Regions from separate parts of the Planococcus chinensis genome, predicted to be linked through region 2. Evidence: predicted binding sites of a transcription regulator. Region 2 holds the regulator's gene; the other holds the start of a gene.
The links. Region 2 encodes NrdR, which represses ribonucleotide reductase genes. Its sites were predicted from a motif close to AACACNATATATNGTGTT; they were not measured.
Positions count from the first base shown of each region.

Region 1: a site for NrdR is predicted at 4,274-4,291, ahead of ACFSDB_RS14395 (vitamin B12-dependent ribonucleotide reductase). Genes of this name have one in related genera too.

Region 1 is NZ_JBHUFW010000011.1:359,683-370,163, reverse strand. It holds gene ACFSDB_RS14405 (M24 family metallopeptidase) at 1-804, opposite strand, end outside; gene aroQ (type II 3-dehydroquinate dehydratase) at 801-1,241, opposite strand; gene ACFSDB_RS14395 (vitamin B12-dependent ribonucleotide reductase) at 1,683-4,241, opposite strand; gene ACFSDB_RS14390 (lipoate--protein ligase family protein) at 4,431-5,210, opposite strand; gene ACFSDB_RS14385 (rhodanese-like domain-containing protein) at 5,367-5,747, shown strand; gene ACFSDB_RS14380 (AAA family ATPase) at 5,821-7,095, shown strand; gene gcvPB (aminomethyl-transferring glycine dehydrogenase subunit GcvPB) at 7,163-8,626, opposite strand; gene gcvPA (aminomethyl-transferring glycine dehydrogenase subunit GcvPA) at 8,619-9,986, opposite strand; gene gcvT (glycine cleavage system aminomethyltransferase GcvT) at 10,014-10,481, opposite strand, start outside.
Region 2 is NZ_JBHUFW010000011.1:144,450-154,930, reverse strand. It holds gene ACFSDB_RS13350 (DUF1294 domain-containing protein) at 1-253, opposite strand, end outside; gene rplT (50S ribosomal protein L20) at 313-672, opposite strand; gene rpmI (50S ribosomal protein L35) at 844-1,044, opposite strand; gene infC (translation initiation factor IF-3) at 1,073-1,579, opposite strand; ribosomal protein L20 leader region at 1,664-1,802, opposite strand; gene thrS (threonine--tRNA ligase) at 2,528-4,456, opposite strand; gene dnaI (primosomal protein DnaI) at 4,855-5,790, opposite strand; gene ACFSDB_RS13320 (replication initiation and membrane attachment family protein) at 5,791-7,158, opposite strand; gene nrdR (transcriptional regulator NrdR) at 7,170-7,646, opposite strand; gene speD (adenosylmethionine decarboxylase) at 7,867-8,250, opposite strand; gene ACFSDB_RS13305 (glyceraldehyde-3-phosphate dehydrogenase) at 8,566-9,579, opposite strand; gene coaE (dephospho-CoA kinase) at 9,686-10,285, opposite strand; gene mutM (bifunctional DNA-formamidopyrimidine glycosylase/DNA-(apurinic or apyrimidinic site) lyase) at 10,295-10,481, opposite strand, start outside.

The sequences.
Region 1 (10,481 bases), 220 kb from region 2:
CGCGTCGGCTTCAATGCCCGTCATTCCCGGTTTGATGTTTTCGAGCGCGAGCACTTGAGCATCCAGGACGACCTGATAGATTTCTTTCAGTTTGTCAGACGGTTCACCGACAGCCAGTGTGCGTGTGATATCCGAAATGTAGCCATTGTAGAGCGCTCCGAAATCGAGCGTAATCATGTCGCCCGCCTCGATCCGCTTGTCCGTCGCCACCCCGTGCGGCAATGCGGAACGGGTGCCGGACGCAACAATGATATCGAACGACGACGAGGTTGCGCCTTGGCTGCGCATGAAGAATTCAAGTTCATTTGAAATCTCCAGCTCTGTTTGTCCGGGGCGGATGAATGTGCAGATATGCTCGTAGGCAGCATCGGCAATTTTTGCAGCGGCTTTTAGCACTTCGATTTCTTCCGGCGTCTTGAACATCCGGATTTTTTCAATCAACCCGCTGACAGGTTTCATTTCTGCATTCATTTTCTCTTTGTACTGGCTGTAAAGAGCGTACGTCATGTAATCCTGTTCGAATGAAACTGTCTTCAAAGTAAGTGATTGAACAATTTCAGCGACTTCTTCCAGTAAATTCGTCTTTGCCTGGACCACTTCGAATTCCTTGACTTGGACGCCGGCCTGTTCGGTATAACGGAAATCGGTGATAAAAAACGCTTTTTCCGGTGTCAAAAGCGCCAGCCCCGCTGTCCCGGTGAATTCGGTGATGTAGCGCAGGTTGTATTGGCTGGTGATCAAAAGAGCCTCGATTTGCTGTTGTTCCATTTCATTGCGTAATTTTTGAAGTTTCAATGGGTTCATCCTCTCGATTGTTGTAGGAGCAGCGCGTGCAGCGCCAATTTATAAACGTCCTGGCCAAAGCCCGTAATTTGTCCGGCCGCAACCGGCGCGATATAGGAATGATGGCGGAACTCCTCCCGCTTATAAACGTTTGAGATATGTACTTCAACCACAGGGATTTGGATGGAGGCAATGGCATCCCGGATGGCGACGCTGGTGTGTGTATACGCCCCAGCATTCAGCACAATGGCATCCGTGCCGTCGTCAGCTGCCAAGTGGATCCAGTCGACCAATTCCCCTTCATGGTTCGACTGCATGCACATCAGGTTGATCCCGTTGCTGCCGGCAAAATCCATCAATTCATTTTCCAATTCCTCCAAAGTAAATGTACCGTACGCTTTTTTCTCGCGTTTGCCGAGGCGGTTCAAATTCGGCCCGTTCAAACACAACACCTTCATTTCTCCCAACTCCCATCTGTCACAGTCTTCATTATTTTATCATAAGGGAATGCCAGAGCAAATATTTCCTGAATAATGCCGCGGCGGTTCTATCTCAAAGTTTTTCCCGACCTGGCTTTTGTTTCTTATTGCGTTTTTGGTTTTTGAACAATAAACCTTATGTAGTTTAGTACATTTATATTTTATTTCAGCACTTTTATGCGATTTTCCTATTGGACCGGTTTTTCATGGTCTTTTTCTGGTGCCAGCCCGTTTTAGCTATTTTTGGAAACGGTTCAATAAAAGCGGTTGGAGCACCGTTGCTTCAGATTCGCAAAACCGGACGATCCAAAAGCCATAAAAAAACCATCTTCCCTCTGCAGAGGAAAGATGGTTTTGGATGAATCTGATAAGATGCTGCCGGAATTTATTCTCAAGCGGCTGTTTTTAAAGATTTTATGCTTACAGCCCGCATTTCAGCTGCGCGTTGCAGTTCGTGCAGGTATTGCAGCCGCCCATCTCTTCAACTGTCCCTTTGCGGCAGACCGGGCATGTGTTGCCGATTTCAGAGCCGATGGTGACGTTCGTTGAACGGAGATCCTGGATCGTGTCGATCAGGACGATCGGGCGTTTGCCTTTGACGTCTTCCTGATGCGGCTCCTCGAATGTGTTCTCTTCCGCTTTCAGCGTCAGCACCTGCGAGTCGCGGCTTCCGTCGACGTAGACCGTACCGCCTTTTGCGCCGCCTTTGTACAAGCGCTCGTAGACGCCTTCGACCTGCTCGACTGTGTAGCCGCGAGGTGCGTTGACTGTCTTCGAGATCGATGAATCGATCCAGCGCTGGATGATGCACTGCACATCCGCATGCGCTTCCGGAGCCAAGTCCATTGACGTAACGAATGCTTTCGGCAGGTTTTCTTCGTCCGCTTCCGGGTTGTTCTTCAAGTATTCACGGACGATGTCCGCTTTCACTTCGATGAACTTGCCGAGGCGTCCGCTGCGGTAGTATGTGAATGAATAATATGGCTCAAGCCCTGTAGATACGCCGACCATTGTGCCTGTAGAACCGGTCGGTGCAACCGTCAGCAGATGCGAGTTGCGTATACCGTTGTCCAGGATGCCCTGGCGGATTTCTTCCGGCATGCCTTGCATAAAGCCGGTTTCGCTGAACGCTTTCCGGAGTGAAGCCGTTTCTTCGTCTGTGTTGCCGATCAGGAACGGGAAGCTTCCGCGCTCTTTTGCAAGAAGCGTTGATTCTTCGTACGCCGCTACAGCAATCGTCTTGAAGATTTCATCAACCAGCTCGTTGCCTTCCGGCGAGCCGTATTCCTTGTCACAATAAATCAGCAGGTCGGCAAGCCCCATGACGCCTAAGCCCACACGGCGTTCGCCAAGCGCCTGGACGCGGTTCTCTTCCAGGAAGTACGGTGTTGCGTCGATGACGTTGTCCTGCATGCGGACGCCGACTTTGACGGTTTCCTTCAAGGCTTCGAAGTCCACTTGCTTTGTCTGCGGATCTGCAAAGCGTGCCAAGTTGACGGCAGCCAGGTTGCAGACCGAGTAAGGCGCCAGCGGCTGTTCGCCGCAAGGGTTCGTTGCTACCACTTTTTGGCCGTAAGCTGTAGCGTTCGTCTTGGCGTTGGCATTGTCGATGAAGAAAATGCCCGGCTCAGCTGAATACGTTGCACAGACGTTGATCAAATTCCACAGTTCGCGGGCTTTGATCGTGCGGTAGACGCGTACGCCGTGGCCCATGCGCTCCCATTCGCGCACATCACCGATTTCCTGCCACTGTTCGTTATAGATGGCCATTTCTTCAGGCGAATACGATTCGACCGCCGGGAAGCGCAGGTCGTAATCCGCATCTTCTTCGACCGCTTTCATGAAATCGTCTGTCAGGGTCACGGAAATGTTCGCGCCTGTCAGGAATTCTTCGTTATGGACCGAGTAGGTTCCGCCGTCGCGCAGCTTCGTTTCAGCATCGCGCATGATCTTCTCGTTGAATCCGCCCATTCCCGGAATCGCCCGGTAGTTCAGGATCCCTTGGTACATGGCCTCCTCCTGTTCGAGGAGCGGCTTGAACTTCAATTTCTCATTTGCCAGCTTTTTGATCATTTCGTCTTCCGTATTCTCGATCAAGTAGCGGAGGATGCGCGGGTTCTGCATTTTTGAAATGATGAATTCCGCGATATCCGGATGCCAATCAGCCAGCATGATCATTTGGGCGCCGCGGCGGGATCCGCCTTGTTCGACCAGGTGCGTCAATTTTGCGATGTCGTCGAGCCAGGAAACCGATCCCGATGATTTTCCGTTGACCCCGCGCGCAAGCGTGTTTCTCGGGCGCAGTGTAGAGCCGTTCGTGCCGACGCCGCCGCCCCGGGACATGATTTCCATCACTTGTTTGCGGTGGTCTGAAATGCCTTCACGCGAATCTGCCACGAATGGCATCACGTAGCAGTTGAAATACGTGACGTCCGTGCCTGCGCCGGCTCCGTATAGGACGCGGCCTGCAGGGATAAATTTCAGGTTGACCAGCTGTTCATAGAACTTCCCGAACCATTCTTCGCGTTTTTCCGGCGTCGTTTCAACAGAAGCAAGTCCTGCAGCGTTGCGTTTGGCAATCTGCTCGTAATAGACTTCCAGCGGTTTTTCGATGACATCAAGCGAACGGTTGACGATTCCCGCCTCCGCTTCTTCAGGTTTGTCGATCGCGCTGCGGTAGTCTTCTTCGATCCAGACTTTTGCTGTGTTCGACGTTCTGTCGACCGATACGATATACCCCAAGCCGCGTGCCGGGAATTTCGGATCCTCCTTGACTGTCAGCACGACAAAGTCGCCCGCTTTCAGCGTCTTCTTTTCCGTATCCTTGTATGAATAGCGGTCGATCATGACGAGGCGCGATACCCCTTTATGTGTTGTTTTCATGTCCGGGGTGATCGCAAAAACTTGCGGGAACGCTTCGATGTCGCTGTTCAAACTCACCGGATTTAGAGAATATTCTTTTTGAGTGGCAGAAACCATTTGACAATTCCTCCTTCATATTATATGGAGTAGACACTATATATAGTATTATTACATTTCCCATCGTACTATATGTTGAAACATCGAAGCAATAACAAAATTTTGCTTCCAGTTTCACGTGCCGTCTCAAAGCTGAATCCACAAAGGTTTCCACCGTTTTTGCCTATGTAAAATGAGTCTTTAGACTCCTCAGACCCGCAGATTCCAAGCCGGATTGGCATAGCGCATTTCTTCAATCTTCTGAACTTCCAGACGCTGTTCCGCTGAGAGCGAAAACGGCTTCAGCCGGATGCCGAGAGCCGCTTCGAACCCGGCTTTGAACGCGCTTGCGCATTCTTCATGAGTGGCGTTCTCCTGCCGCAGCTCATTGATTGCCGCCGCTTTTTGGGGTATTTTCCTGCGCATGCGCTCTTTTGCTTCTTCGTCCGGAAACTTGAAGACCGATAATAATTTCTCAGCATCCAAGTCGAGCAGGATGGCACCGTGCTGCAGGATGACCCCTTTTTGGCGCGTCTGCGCGCTTCCGGCAATTTTGCGCCCTTCGACCACCATCTCGTACCAGCTTGGTGCATCAAAGCATACGGCGCTTTTCGGCTTTTTCAAATCCGCTTTCTGGCTATCGGTCAGCGGAACGGAAAAGGACGCATCGAGTCCGAGGTTCCGGAATCCCTCCAGCAGTCCACCGCTCAGCACCCGGTAGGCTTCGGTCACCGTTTCCGGCATGTCCGGGTAATCCTCGCTGACAATGATGCTGTATGTCAGCTCGTGTTCGTGGAGGACCCCCCTCCCGCCAGTCGGCCGGCGCACAAAGCCGAGCCCGAGGCGCTCCACTTGCTCCATATCGATTTCTTTTTCCACTTTCTGAAAATACCCGATTGAAAGCGCTGCAGGCTCCCAGCGGTAAAACCGGATCACCGGCGGGATGGCCCCTTCGCTGTGCCAGTTCAGCAGCGCTTCGTCGAGCGCCATATTGAATGACGGTGTCCCTTTGCCTGAATCAATAAACAACCATTCCGGAAAATTCACAAGATCGCCCCCTAATTTCTTTAATTAGTGTAACATTGCCATTGAACATGAGTCACTCCATCTTTTATAATGGAGTGAGATTAGAAAGGGGCAAGAACAGTGGAGTTTCTTTATATTACTTTAGGCGTAGTAGCCGCATTGCTGATCTTTGCAGCAATTTCGTATTTCCGCATCAAGAAGGCCGTCACCACTTTGACGCAAGAGCAGTTTATCGAAGGATACCGCAAAGCACAACTAATTGATGTGCGGGAACCGAAAGATTTTGCGAACGGCCACATCCTGGGCGCGCGCAACATCCCGCAGACCCAACTGAACCAGCGCTACCGCGAGATCCGCGCTGACAAACCGGTTTACATCTACGACCAGAACGGCGCACGCAGCGGCCGGGTGGCGTTGTTCCTTAAGAAAAAAGGATATGACCAATTGTATCAATTGCAAGGCGGCTTCAAGCAATGGACCGGCAAGGTCAAAGCCAAATAATCATCTAGAGCCTTTCCCAGGTGTGGAAGGGCTCTTTTCGTTTTAACGAAACGATCCGGACTGGAGGAAAATCATGTTGCCCAAAATTCTTTTTCCCCACGGGGAAACTCTTAGGGAAACGCTGCCCCATTATGCAGAAGTCGCAGCTGTTTCCGAAAAAGCATTGGCTGCACTCGATGAACGCTCACAAGGAGAATGGTTCCACGTCGATATCGAAGAAACGATTTCGCGGCTGCATACCCATCTGCTCGACCTGATGGAAAAGGGGCTCCTGAAGTTTGAAACCCTGTGCTTTTTGTATCAGGCCCGCCCGCTCGGCAAAATTGCAAGCGCAGAAGAAGACGATCAGAGCGGCAGCCTGCGGGTGCGGCAGAGCTTTGAAAACCGACTGGTCTTTTTCCCGGACTACGATGTCGCCCTTTCACAATACCAGCTCTTCACGGCTGCGGAGAACGCATGGCCGGAATTCCAATTTTTCGCTAAATCGGAACCTGCTGCCCTCGCTTTCCTGGAAGCTATGAACGAGCTGCTGCGCATCGAACTGATGAACAGCATTACGTTCCTTGTGGACACCGACGAAGGCGTAAAACGCCGGAATTACGGGGAAATGGCCATCGTCAACCGCGATGATGTCATTTTGGAAGCAGGCATCAAAAAGGACATTTTCCGCTCGATTGATGAATTCTTCCTAGAAGACGGCGTGTTCTTCAAAGAGTACGGCGTCCCGTACAAACGCGGCATCCTGCTTTACGGAGCCCCCGGCAACGGCAAAACGACACTCGTCAAGTCAATCACCGGCTCCACTGAAGCGCCGGTCGTCTACTGGCAGATCACCGAATTCACATCCAGCTATACCGTCCAGGAAGTATTCGGGACCGTGTCGAGGCTTGCCCCTGCGATTCTGGTCATAGAAGATATCGATTCGATGCCTGAGTTCACCCGTTCGGTCTTCCTGAACACGCTTGACGGCACGCAGTCCCGTGAAGGCCTTTTTATCATCGGGACAACGAATTACCCCGAGCGGATCGATCCCGCACTCATCAACCGGGCTGGCCGGTTTGACCGGGCATACGAGATCCCTTCGCCTGACAAAAAACTGCGCAAGCAATACCTGCAAAAACTCGACGTCAAATCGATCTTCACTCCCGAACAGCTGGATGACATGGCCAAACTTTCAAAAGGCCTGTCGATTTCCCAGCTCAATGAACTGTACATGTCCACTGCCCTGAACTGGCATTACGAAGGGGAGACGAAATACGGCGAACGCATCCAGGAACTCCAAAAGCAGAGCCGCCGCGCTGCAAAGAATGATTGGGAAGAAGCCGATTCGCCCATCGGATTCGGATGAAGAACCGGTATAATGGACAGCAAAAGAGCCCGCCTGCGGAAATCTGCAGGCGGGCTCTTCGTTTGTTCTATTCAGCTTTGGTATAGCGCAGGACCGGCTTGCGGGCCGCCTGTGTTTCATCCAAGCGTTTAATGACAGTCGTGTGCGGTGCATTCTGGACGATTTCCGGATTGTCTTCCACTTCTTTTGCAATCTGGATCATCGCATCAATGAAGGCGTCAAGCGTTTCTTTCGATTCTGTTTCGGTCGGCTCGATCATCATGCCTTCTTCCACGTTCAATGGGAAGTAAATCGTTGGCGGATGGTAGCCGAAGTCCAGCAAGCGCTTCGCCATATCAAGCGTCCGTACGCCTAGTTTCTTCTGGCGGCGTCCGCTCAAGACGAATTCATGCTTGCAGTGGCGGTCATATGGCAAATCGAAATGCGGCTGTAATTTGCGCATCATGTAGTTGGCGTTCAAGACGGCATATTCCGTCACGGCTTTCAGGCCGTCCGGTCCCATGGTGCGGATATACGTATAAGCACGGACGTTGATGCCGAAGTTGCCGTAGAACGGCTTGACGCGGCCGATCGATTCCGGGCGGTTGTAGTCGAACGTAAAGCTGTCGCCTGATTTCACCAGCACCGGGCTTGGCAGATACGGAATCAGGTCCTTTTGGACACCGACAGGGCCTGAACCAGGGCCGCCGCCGCCGTGAGGGCCGGTGAACGTCTTATGCAGGTTCAAGTGGACCACATCAAAGCCCATGTCGCCAGGGCGTGCTTTCGACATAACGGCGTTCAAGTTGGCGCCGTCATAGTACAATTTGCCGCCGACTTCGTGGATGATGGCAGCCATTTCCAGAATCTGTTCTTCAAACAAGCCGAGTGTGTTCGGGTTGGTCAGCATCAAAGCAGCAGTATCAGGACCGACAACGCGCTTCAAGTCCTCAAGATCGACCAGGCCGTGTTCGTTCGATTTCACTGTTACGGTTTCAAAACCGGCTACTGTTGCCGATGCCGGGTTGGTGCCGTGTGCAGAATCCGGAACGATGACTTTGGTGCGGTTCATGTCGCCTCTTGACTCGTGGTAAGCGCGGATCATCATCAGCCCTGTCCACTCGCCATGTGCGCCGGCAGCCGGCTGGAGCGTCACTTCGTCCATGCCGGTGATTTCCTTCAGATGCTCTTGAAGGTCGAACATCAATTCCATCGCACCTTGAACGGTAGACTCGTCCTGAAGCGGATGGATATTCGCGAACCCAGGGTAGCGTGCTACGGATTCGTTGATTTTCGGGTTGTACTTCATCGTGCACGATCCTAACGGATAGAACCCAGAATCGACACCATGGTTGCGCTTGGAAAGCGCTGTGTAATGGCGCATGATATCCAGTTCAGACACTTCCGGCAGATCAGCCGCTTCATCGCGGATCAAACCTTCCGGCAAGACATCGGCCAAATCGATTTCCGGCACATCTAGGTCCGGCAGGCTATAGCCGACGCGGCCTTCTTTTGTCAATTCAAAAATGAGCGGTTGGTTGTCTTTATGCATGAGTAGCCCCCATTTCCTGCACTGCAGCAGCAAGTTCCTGCACGAATGCATCGATCTCTTCTTTGGTGCGCTGTTCGGTCACAGCAACAAGTGTATGGCCTTGGAGTTCCGGATAGCTGCGCCCTAGGTCATAGCCGCCGATCATGCCTTTTTGGAGCAGGCGGGCGTTCAATTCTTTGGACGGAGCTTTCGTTTTCACGACGATTTCGTTGAAATGTGCGCCGCCGAATACCACGTCAAAGCCGGCCCCTTGCAATTGCTGTTTCATGTAATGCGTTTTCGTGATGTTCTGCACGGCAATCTGTCTAGTGCCGTTTTTGCCGAGCGCCGTCATCGCCACGGAAGCCGCAAGGGCATTCAGCGCTTGGTTCGAGCAGATATTCGATGTCGCTTTGTCGCGGCGGATATGCTGTTCGCGCGCTTGCAGCGTCAAAACGAATCCGCGGCGTCCGTCTTCATCGACTGTTTCGCCGACCAAACGCCCAGGGACTTTGCGCATCAATTGTTTGGTGACTGCGAAATAGCCGCAATGCGGTCCGCCGAATGCCTCAGAGATGCCGAACGGTTGAGCATCGCCGACTGTGATGTCCGCTCCGAGCTTGCCGGGCGGCGTCAATGCGCCGAGCGCCAACGGGTTTGCAGAAACTGCGAACAAAGCGCCCGCTTCATGGATGACCGGTTCAAGGGCTTTCAAATCTTCCACTTGGCCGAAGAAGTTCGGGTATTGCACCATGACTGCAGCCGTGTCGCCGTCAATCATCGATTTCAAAGCTTCGATATCCGTATGGCCGTCTTTCAATGGCACTTCCTCCACGGCGATCGATTGGCCAAGCGCATAAGTGCGCACGACATCTCGCGTTTCCGGATGTACGGCGCGGGATACCAAAATCTTTTTGCGGCGCGTGTGGCCGGCTGCCAGCATGCCGGCTTCGGCAAGCGCAGTTCCTCCGTCGTACATCGAGGAGTTGGCCAGGTCCATGCCTGTCAATTCGCTGATCATTGTCTGGAATTCGAAGATGGCCTGCAGCTCCCCTTGCGAGATTTCCGGCTGGTACGGCGTGTAAGCTGTATAGAACTCAGAACGCGAAATCACGTGGTCGACGATGATCGGCTTGTAATGGTCATAGACGCCTGCACCGAGGAATGAAGCATAGCGGTTCGTGTCCGCATTTTTTGCGGCCAATTGCGCCAATTCCTTTGTCAATGAACTCTCGGATTTTGCCGCTTTGATGTTGTATTCGCCTTTGAAACGCACTTTTTCCGGGATATCTGCAAAAAGCTCATCGATTGACCCTATGCCGATCGCTTCCAGCATTTCTTTTTCGTCTTGAGACGTCATTGGTAGATAACGATGTTTCATCGGTAGCTGTCCCCTTTTCAATTGAGATTATTTTGAACGCTTGTAAAATGGCGTTTCAGCTGTTTTCGCTTTCAGGCGCTTGTTGCGGATCTCCACTTGGAGTTCCGTACCGAGCTCTGCAAATTCACTTTTCACCAAAGCCAGTCCGATGTTCTTTTTCAAAGTCGGCGACTGGGTGCCCGTCGTGACTTCCCCGACCAGCTCCCCGTTTGCGTAAACCGGATAGCCGTGGCGCGGAATGCCCTTATCGATCATTTCAATTCCCACGAGTTTGCGGGGCACGCCGTTCTCTTTTTGGGAGGCCAGCGCTTCTTTGCCCGAAAAATCTTCTTCTTTGTTCAGCTTCACAACAAAATTCAGGCCGGCTTCAAGCGGCGTGATGTCCTTCGACAATTCCTGCCCGTAAAGCGCGAGGCAAGCTTCAAAACGAAGCGTATCGCGTGCACCAAGTCCTGCCGGCACTGCTCCGTCCGCTTTCCCTTCTTCAAGGATACG
Region 2 (10,481 bases):
TCCATATCAATAACGCCACATCAATGGCCGCGAGCAACAGAAACCCGACGCGGAAATTGGTGTGTTTTGTTTTGTGGCGAAACGCCATCATGCCCGCATATGCGCCGATGCCGCCGCCGAATATGGCAACCGACCAGAGATTCTTTTCAGGGATGCGCTGTCCGCGCCGCTGTGCCTGCGTCTTGTCGATGCGCATCATGACGAATGCCAATAACGAAAGCACCGCAAAATACCCCAGGATAATCAAAAACATCGCTTTTCCTCCTATAGAAAAAGACTGGCGAGGTTTCGCCAGTCTTTTCATTTGTATTCTTATTTGTTCAACGCTTTTTTAGCTTGGTCAGCCAATGCTGTGAAAGCAGCTGCATCAGATACAGCGATTTCAGCTAGCATTTTGCGGTTGATGTCGATGCCGGCAACTTTAAGGCCGTTCATCAAACGGCTGTAAGAAATCTCGTTCAAGCGAGCAGCCGCGTTGATGCGCGTGATCCACAGTCTGCGGAAGTCACGTTTTTTGTTGCGACGGTCACGGTAAGCATAGTTACCAGATTTCATCACTTGCTGGTTTGCTACTTTATATTGGATGTGCTTAGCACCATAATAACCTTTTGCTAATTTAATGACCTTTTTACGACGCTGGCGCGTCACTGTTCCACCTTTTACGCGTGGCATAATACATTACCTCCTGCTTGAATATGAAAATTCGATTTTTAATTTTTGTCTAGACTGCAGCGCCCAGATTCTCGGGGTCATAAGCCGAAGTGGCTGTGCGGCAAAAAGCGCCGCTTCGCCCATTCATCTTATGCCCGTTGAATCTACACGGGCGCTTACGCTTTTCTAGTCTTACTTCATGTTGTAGATCAAAGATTTGATGCGCTTCAAGTCGCCTGCAGAAACAAGTTTCCCTTTGCGAAGGTGACGTTTTTGCTTAGTCGATTTGTTTGCAAATAAATGGCTTGTGTGTGAACGATTGCGTCTTACTTTACCAGTTCCAGTTTTCTTGAAACGTTTTGACGCACCGCTATGGCTTTTCATTTTCGGCATTTCGAGTTCCTCCTAAACAATTGTACTATTATTCTTTTTCGTTAACCGGCGCAAGCATCAAGAACATGCTGCGGCCATCCATTTTCGGGCGCTGTTCAACCGTAGCTACCTCTTTGCACGCTTCTGCGAAGCGTTCAAGGACGCGCTGTCCGATTTCTTTGTGCGTGATCGCACGGCCTTTGAAACGGATTGAAGCTTTTACTTTGTCGCCTTTTTCAAGGAACTTGATCGCGTTGCGAAGTTTCGTGTTGAAATCGTGATCGTCAATTGAAGGGCTTAGGCGCACTTCTTTGACAACGATGACTTTCTGATTCTTGCGGATTTCACGATCTTTTTTCTGTTGCTCGAACTTGAATTTCCCGTGGTCCATGATGCGTGCGACCGGTGGCTTAGCTTGAGGAGCCACAAGTACAAGATCCAAGTTGACACGTGCCGCAATTTCAAGTGCTTCGTTACGTGTTTTAATGCCGAGTTGTTCACCGTTCTGATCAATAACCCGCAGTTCACGTGCACGAATACCTTCGTTTACATTAATGTCTTTGCTAATATTAATCCACCTCCGGATAGTGTCGCGAATAGCTTAAATGCTCGAACCGACGATTGCCGGCTTACAGGTTCCGATCCAAAACAAAAGCGGATGAACCACAGAGGTCCACCCGCAAATATGACAATACGCAAGCATGCGTGTAGTAGTCAATCGTGTATACCTGCCAACAATCGGTCGATCAGGTGAGAAGCGGGTGCTCCTGCTTTGCACATATAAGTATTCTATAACCTTATCTATAATATCACGCGTACATGCCCTTGTCAACAGCTATATCAATATAAGCTGAACTTAAGAAGTTGGCTATTATACTCCGCTTCGGCGCTTTGGGCAGTGCAAAGACGATTGCTCCTGCGCAAGCTCGTCGCAAAAGAGACACCCAAATGCTTTGGGTGTCTCTTTGGCTCCCACAAGAAGCCAGGCAAAGACCGCCTGTCTTCTTGCTTCGCCTAGCCCATGGTCGCGCCGATGCTTAGACATTTCTTAGCTGTATAAAAGTCATCTTATGATTTCTGTATTCTATTATTGGTTAAAAGATATTGAGCAAGAAAGTGGAGCCCGTTGGAAAGTCCCGAGTAAGATTCTAGGGTCCATGAATAATAATACATATGCTTCTATCTCTGCATCGCTACTCTGGCTATAGTGTATGAAAATCATCGCCGCGCTAGCTTCGTCGCAAATAAAAAGGCCCAAAAGTAGTTTGGGCCTTTTTATCACCTAGCTCGTAGTCGCGCCGGCGCTGGTATAGTTCTTTAAAAGGTGATCGCTTCACATAATTAGCAGTACTATCTAAGATATGAAGCAAAACAGCGGAGACGCCCGCGGGATAGCGAGAAAGCCGAGACCCCGGAAGCCGCAACGCGGCTGAGGAGGCTTGGCGCTCGCCCGCAGGCAAGCGAAGCTGTTTTGCGGAATATCGATAGTTATAGCTAATTAACCTTACCGAAGTTCGCTCTTGACCATGTTGAGGAAGTCGTCGAACGGCATGCTTTCGGACTTCTGTTCGCCGTACTTGCGGACGTTCACGGAGCCGTTCTCGAGTTCCTGGTCGCCGATTACGAGCATATAAGGAACTTTTTGCATCTGGGCTTCACGTATCTTATAGCCGAGTTTCTCATCCCGCTCGTCGATGTCAACGCGCAGGCGGTTCAAGCGAAGCTTGTCCTGAACTTGTTTCGCGTATTCGCTGTGCGCATCAAGCGAAACCGGAATCACTTCCACCTGTACCGGTGCGAGCCATGTCGGGAAGGCCCCTTTGTACTCTTCGATCAGGAAGGCAACGAAACGCTCCATTGTTGAAACAACGCCGCGGTGGATAACGACTGGACGGTGCTGTTTGCCGTCTTCTCCGATATAGTTCAAATCGAAGCGCTCCGGCAATAGGAAATCAAGCTGGACAGTAGACAACGTTTCTTCCTTACCAAGTGCAGTTTTCACTTGGACGTCCACTTTCGGACCGTAGAATGCTGCTTCCCCTTCCACTTCAGTGTAAGGAAGCGCCAATTCGTCCATCGCTTCTTTCAGCATCGCCTGGGCGCGGTTCCACATAGCATCGTCGTCGAAGTATTTCTCTTTGTCTTGCGGATCACGGTAAGACAAACGGAATGAATAATCTTTGATATCGAAGTCCTTGTAAACTTCAATCACCAAGTTGACGACGCGCTTGAACTCTTCTTTGATCTGGTCGGGGCGCACGAAGATATGCGCATCGTTCAATGTCATGCCGCGCACGCGCTGTAGCCCTGAAAGCGCACCGGACATTTCGTAGCGGTGCATCAACCCAAGTTCCGCAATGCGGATCGGCAGGTTGCGGTAGGAATGGATCCCCTGCTTGTAGATCATCATGTGGTGCGGGCAGTTCATCGGCCGGAGCACAAGGTCTTCATTGTCCATGGACATGACCGGGAACATATCGTCCTGGTAATGGTCCCAGTGGCCGCTTGTCTTATAAAGGTCGACGCTTCCCATGACAGGAGTATAGACATGGTCATAGCCCAGGCTTTCTTCCTTGTCGACGATATAGCGCTCGATGATGCGGCGGATAGTCGCGCCTTTTGGCAGCCACATCGGCAAGCCTTGGCCGACTTTCTGGGAGTTCATGAACAAGTTCAGTTCTTTTCCGATCTTGCGGTGGTCGCGCTCTTTCGCTTCTTCAAGCATGGCCAGATGCGCTTTCAGCTCGTCTTTTGTGAAGAACGCAGTTCCGTAGATACGCTGCAGCATCTTGTTGTCGCTGTCGCCTCTCCAATACGCGCCGGCCACACTCAGCAATTTGAATTCCTTCAGCTTGCCAGTCGACGGCACGTGGATTCCGCGGCAAAGGTCGAAAAAGTCGCCTTGCTCATAGATCGACACTTGCTCGTCTTCCGGAATCGCTTCAAGAAGCTCCAATTTGTACGGGTCTTCGATTGCTGCGAAGCGTTTTTGCGCTTCTGCACGCGAAACGTCGTGGCGGACAATTTCAATATTTTCGTTGATGATTTTCTTCATCTCTTTTTCGATGACCGGCAAATCTTCTGCAGTGATGGCCGTTTCGGAATCGATATCGTAATAGAATCCGTTCTCGATGACCGGGCCGACGCCAAGTTTGGCATCCGGATAAATGCGTTTCACCGCTTGGGCCAATAGATGCGCAGTCGAGTGGCGCAGGATTTCCAGCGCTTCATCGGAATCCGGTGTGATGATTGCGATGCTGCCGTCTTGGGAGATCGGCCATTTCAAATCCACCAGCTGGTCGCCGACTTTTCCGGCCAATGCTTTCTTGCGGAGGCCTGGCGAAATGGATTGAGCAATTTCTTCAGTAGTCGTGCCTTTGGAAAACTCCTTTACTGCTCCATCAGGGAATGTTAATTGAATCATGTCTGACATATTACTCTCTCCTTTTTCATTTAGATTTGAACACCTTGCCCGACCCAATCGGCAGCCAAGGGACTGCCGTTTTCCGGACAAATAAAAAAAGCCTCATCCCAAAGGGACGAAGCTATGTTCGTGGTTCCACCCTTCTTCTATTCGGGACAGAAAGATCCTGTCCAAAACGAAGCTCTGCATCGGCTAACGGGCCGGTACCGTCAGCTGCTACTCCAAAGTTCACAGCTGCTGCTCGAAGGTGGTAAGCGTTGTGCCGGTACTTGAGAAGCTTGCAGCCGGTGGCTTCTCTCTCTAGAAAGTCGTACAGTTCCGCTCTTGTCCTTGTCAAAGCATTTCAAATCATATTCTGATTGTTATTACTATACTGCGAAAATCTCCAAAATGCAACACCCTTAAAATCAATTCCTGCGGTTTCTGCCGTCCAGCTTCACCGGTTCCGTCAGCGCGCGGATGCGTTCCATGACGCGGGCCGCTTTCAGGTCTTCCTTTTCGCCGCGCTGGGAATACGTCAAATGGTGCTGGAGTTCAGAATAGCTGAAGTTCGATGTCATGAACGTCGGCAGCCGCTCCGCCATCCGGTAATGGAGGATCGTACCGAGCACTTCGTCGCGTGTCCAGCTCGACATCGCTTCCGCACCGATGTCATCAAGCATGAGGACATCGGCTTTTTTGACGTAATCGACTTTTTCCTGCAGTGTCTGATCGCCGATCGCCTGTTTCATTTCCCGCATGAATTCCGGGACGAACACCAGGACGGACCGGATGTTCATCTCTGCCAGTTCGTTGGCCACGGCACTCAGCAAATAGGATTTTCCGATGCCGAATTTGCCGTACAAATACAGGCCTTTCTTCGGCATATTATCCGGGCCGGTCGTTTCATCCAAAAACTTGCTGACGGCACGGAATGCTTCCATCCGGCTGTCATCCAATTCAAAGCCGCTGAGCGTCGCCTGCATCACTTCTTTTGGCATGTACATGCTGTGGATCATTGAAGATGCCCGGCGTTTATTGTCGTGGGCATTTTTCAGGCGGCACGGCGTATAGGAAATGCCGATGGTCCCGCGCTCCAATACCAAATTCGGCTCGAAGCCCTTCAGATGGTTGATGCAGCCTTCAAAGCTCGGGCATTTATTGCAATCGTGGGACTGGTCGATGTACTCGTATAATTTATGCAGCCCTCTGTCCACGGTGCTTTTATCGATTTCAGAAGAATGCTCTTCCAGGAACTTCTGGACGCCGTGATTTTCAAGCACTTCTTTTCGCATATCGTTGTAGCGCTCCGAGAAAGCGGGGGCATTGACCACCCGTTTCAATGTTTCGCGAATCGGCTCCATTTAATCACCCTTGCCTTTCTTCATCGCCAGTCTAGCGAGGAGTTTTTGTTTTTCGATTTCCAGATCGGTGTTCTGCGGCTTGGCAGCGGCCGGCTGCACCTCATCTTTCTGATAGAACCATTCCGGCAGCTTCTCTTCCCGCACCGGCTTGCCGCGGTTGGAGCGGGTAGCAGATTTGGCGGCGGAAGAAGGCGATCCATCCGCTTTCCATTTCATGTATTGTTCATGTTCGATGCGCGCCAAATCCATCGCTTCCTTGGCTGTCGTGACATTTTTGCGGAGCCAATGCGAAGCGATTTTCTCGACATACGCTTTTGTCAGTTTCATATCCGTCCGAAGCAGGACGTATTGGAGCAGCACGTTCACAACCGCCGGCTCCATGCCATGCTGAATGACCAATTGGTTGGCCAGCTGGACATCGGCCGGCAACGGTTCTTTGCCGTTGGCAATATCACGGAGCACTTCGACAGGCGAGGCGGATTCCAGGTACTGGATCAACTCTTCCTGCCGGGTTTTCGGCTCTGCCGATTCCGCCGGCTCTTTTTTGCGGGCTTGGACAAGTTTCGGTGCCGTCGTCGCCACAGTCAGTTTATAATATTCCGAAGCCGCTTTTTTAAGGCCTTCGAGCGTCAGTTTGGAATCATCATCGATTGCCAAAAGCACCACTTTCTGCATATCTAGCGGCCCCCAGCTATAGAGGAACGCCAGCTTGGCAATGGTGTCTTTGACCGAAGCCGTCAATACGCGCTTTGGCACAAGCTGTTCCGACAATCCTTGCCGGAGCAGCGCAAAATCGAAATCCTCCTCGGTCTTATAGCCGCCTTCCGTCCGTTCATGGAAATCTTTCGTCTCTGACGGATAACCCGCCTTGGCGTGGACCGGCTGGAAAATGTCCGTGAATGTGCGCGACACTTCTTCGAAACCATCCGGGATTTCGGTCTGGTTCAGGAAGCGGTCCCGCACTTTCCGGTAGGACGTCTCACCGATCTTGCTGAACAGGAACATCGAAAGCAGCGGATCCTGGAAAAATTTCTTGGGGTCGAGCGGCGGACAAAGTTCATAGACGAACGACCGGTGATCGCCGTCCCTTTTGAACGTCTTCATAAGGCCGATCGCCTCGAGCTGTATGCGGGATTCGAAAATACGGGCAATGGGCACGCCCAAGGTATTCATCAAGGAATAATGGGTGGCTTCTTCTCCCCCGGCTTCCCCTTCCGCCCAAAGCGTCAAGTAGAAAGCCGTGGCTTCCGCGCCGATCATCGGCTGGTACAGGAGCGTCAACAGCTGGCGGTCATAATTTGAAAAAGGGTACGGCAAACGGATTTTAAACGAGTCCGCGGGTTGGAGTTCTTTATAAAGTGCAGACATGGTTCACCGCCTTACTCGGTTTTCTTGTCTTCCGGATTCTTTTTTAAAAGATCCTTCAGTTCATCAATAAATACAGTAATGTCTTTGAATTGGCGGTAGACGGAAGCGAAACGGACATACGCCACTTCGTCGATTTCCGCCAGCCGGTTCATGACCAGCTCGCCGACTTCTTCGGATTTCACTTCAGCATTGCCAGTTCGGCGCAGTTCCTTTTCAATGTCAAAGACGACATTTTCAAGTGTCTCAAGCGGCACCGGCCGTTTTTCGCAGGCCCGGATCAAACCGCGCAACACTTTCTCGCGGCTGAACTCTTCGCGCGAACCGTCTTTTTTCACCACGATCAGCGGCATTTCTTCCACTTTCTCGAAGGTCGTATAACGGTAGCCGCACGCTTCACATTCCCTGCGCCTCCGAATTGATTTGTTATCATCTACCGGGCGCGAATCGACAACACGCGTCCCGTTATGCTGGCAAGCCGGACATCTCATATGGACCTCTCCCTAAACGTTCTATCTGTTTCTTCTATATAATAATCTCATCTTTCGTACTGCTCTTGGAAGACTTTGCTAGCTTCGCCGCAAAGCCGCTCCCGCAGATTTTCGACGATCATTTTTTCAGCCTAATATATATAGTATAACAAAAATTCCTCTGTAAAATAGAAAAAGCAGAGGATTTTATCCTCTGCTTAGTATGTTTCATGTTAACGGATTATGCATTTACTGAAACTTTGGATTGGCCAGCACTGACTGGACCCATTCCGCGCGGAATTTCTACGAATTCACGCGTACCTGAATTCAACGCTTCAGCAATATAATTAGCTGCAACAGTTGGATCAAGATCGCCGCAAGTATAAACATCGATACTTGCATAGCCATGTTCCGGGAAGCTGTGGATCGTTAAATGCGATTCAGAAATGATGACTACCCCGCTTACGCCTTGAGGTGCAAATTTGTGAAAAGCTACTTCTCTGACTTCGGCTCCGGATTTAAGTGCTGCATCAACAAAAGTTTGTTCGATAAAATCCATATCGTTTAATTTGTCAAAATCACACTGCCAAAGTTCTGCAATTACGTGACGTCCCATTGTTTCCATGGTTCGTTTTCCCCCTTTGATATCATTTTGTTTTGATGCGCAAAATATTCAAAGTTGACTACCACGGGGGAAAGTTAGTCCAAAGAGGTCCTAACCCTTTAAGCAGTCATGTGAATAAAGATTGCTCCATCCGTTGCCGTAAACCTGCTGGTAACGAAGAAGTTCGCAGTCGTTTTTTGACTACGAATGTTAGTATATGATGTATTGAAATGAAATGCAATAAAAATTACTCGAAAAAACATCTTTTTTTCAGGAAATTATTTTCAGGAAAAAACCGCACCCCTCTTGTACAAGGGATGCGGTTCGTATCAATTATCATGCATAAACCATAGATTTTGCGACTTTCTTTGCTAAATCCACAACACGTGCGGAATAGCCCCATTCATTGTCGTACCAAGCCAGCACCTTCACTTTGCGGTTGCCGATGACCATTGTCGAAAGGCCGTCCACGATTGCCGACTGTTCAGTCGTGTTGAAGTCGACCGATACGAGCGGATCCATCGTCAGGGTCAAAATGCCGGTCAAGCCGTTTTCGGAAGCGTTAACAAACGCCTCGTTGACTTGTTCCGCCGTTACGTCCTGCTTCACGTCAACGACAAGGTCGACAAGCGATACATTCGGTGTCGGAACGCGCAATGCCATGCCGTGGAGTTTTCCTTCAAGCTCCGGCAAAACCAAAGACAGCGCTTTCGCGGCACCCGTAGATGTCGGGATGATCGACTGTGCACATGCACGTGCGCGGCGAAGATCCTTATGCGGGTTATCAAGGTTTTTCTGGTCGTTCGTATACGAATGGACCGTCGTCATCAAGCCGTTTTCGATGCCGAACGCATCATTCAGCACTTTCGCGACCGGAGCCAAGCAGTTCGTCGTGCAGCTCGCATTTGAAATGACATCATGCTTATCGATTTCCAAAGCGTCGTCATTGACGCCCATGACAATCGTGACATCCGCGTTTTTCCCAGGTGCCGATAAAATGACTTTGCGCGCGCCTGCTTCCAAGTGAAGTGCAGCTTTTTCGCGTGCGTTAAATTTGCCGGTTGCCTCAATAACAATATCAATGCCCATTTCTTTCCATGGTAAAAGGAGTGGATCCCGCTCATTCACCAACTGCACCCGTTTGCCGTTGACGATCAACGCATCTTCTTCGTGAGACACATCGCCCTGGAAGATTCCGTGATTTGTGTCATACTTAATCAAATGCGCCAAGGTTTCAGCAGGATAGCTGGCGTTCACAGCTGAAATCGTGATGTCATCCATTAAAATGGCTTGTCTGAATACCATGCGGCCGATGCGGCCAAACCCGTTAATCGCAATAGATACTGTCATTTATTAGTCCTCCAGTAAATTAAGTTATACTTTTATTTTTAATTCGTTATATAGTATAACACATTTTACGTAATCTGGAACCTTTAACTTCTATTCTTTGCCTCTTTCAGGATTCCACTGCATTCCAGCTATCCAAAATCCGGTTGAGCTGCCATTTCGTTTCTTCGATGGAGCCATTGTTGTAGATGACCGCGTCGGCCCCTTCTTCTTTTACCGACATTGGCAATTGCGAAGCGATGCGCGCTCGGGCTTCTGCTTCAGACAGCCCGTTGCGCTCCATCAGCCGCGCCAACTGATTCTCTTCCGTCACACTGACCACCAGGATCTTATCGGCGAAATGCTGAAGCCGGCTCTCGAATAGGAGCGGGATATCCATGATGACGGTCTTATGGCCTTCTTCCAGAAAGGCCGCGCGCTGGCGCATCATTTCCGCCCGGATTGCCGGATGGATGATGTCATTCAGCTTTTTCCGGCTCGCCGGATCGTTGAAGATGATGTCGCCCACCTTTTTCCGGTCCATTCCGCCATCCGGCAAAATCACTTCGCTGCCGAAAGCCTCTTCAATCTTTTTCAATGTATCGCTGCCCGGCTCCACGACCTGCCTTGCCACCTGATCGGCATCAACAATCGGATACCCGAGCTCTTTCAGCATTTGGGAAACGGTGCTTTTCCCGCTCGCAATGCTGCCCGTCAAACCAATGATCATTCCAAGCCCTCACTTCTGGCACGACGGGCAATATACCGAAGTCCGCCCGCCGATTTGGAGGGACTTGGTCATGCTGCCGCATGCCGTGCACTGTTTTTTGCCATACATGCCGAACCGGTTCTGCATTTGCCCCGACTCGCCGTTTATGTTGCGGTAATCCGAAATCGTGCTTCCTCCCGCTTCAATGCTTTCAAGC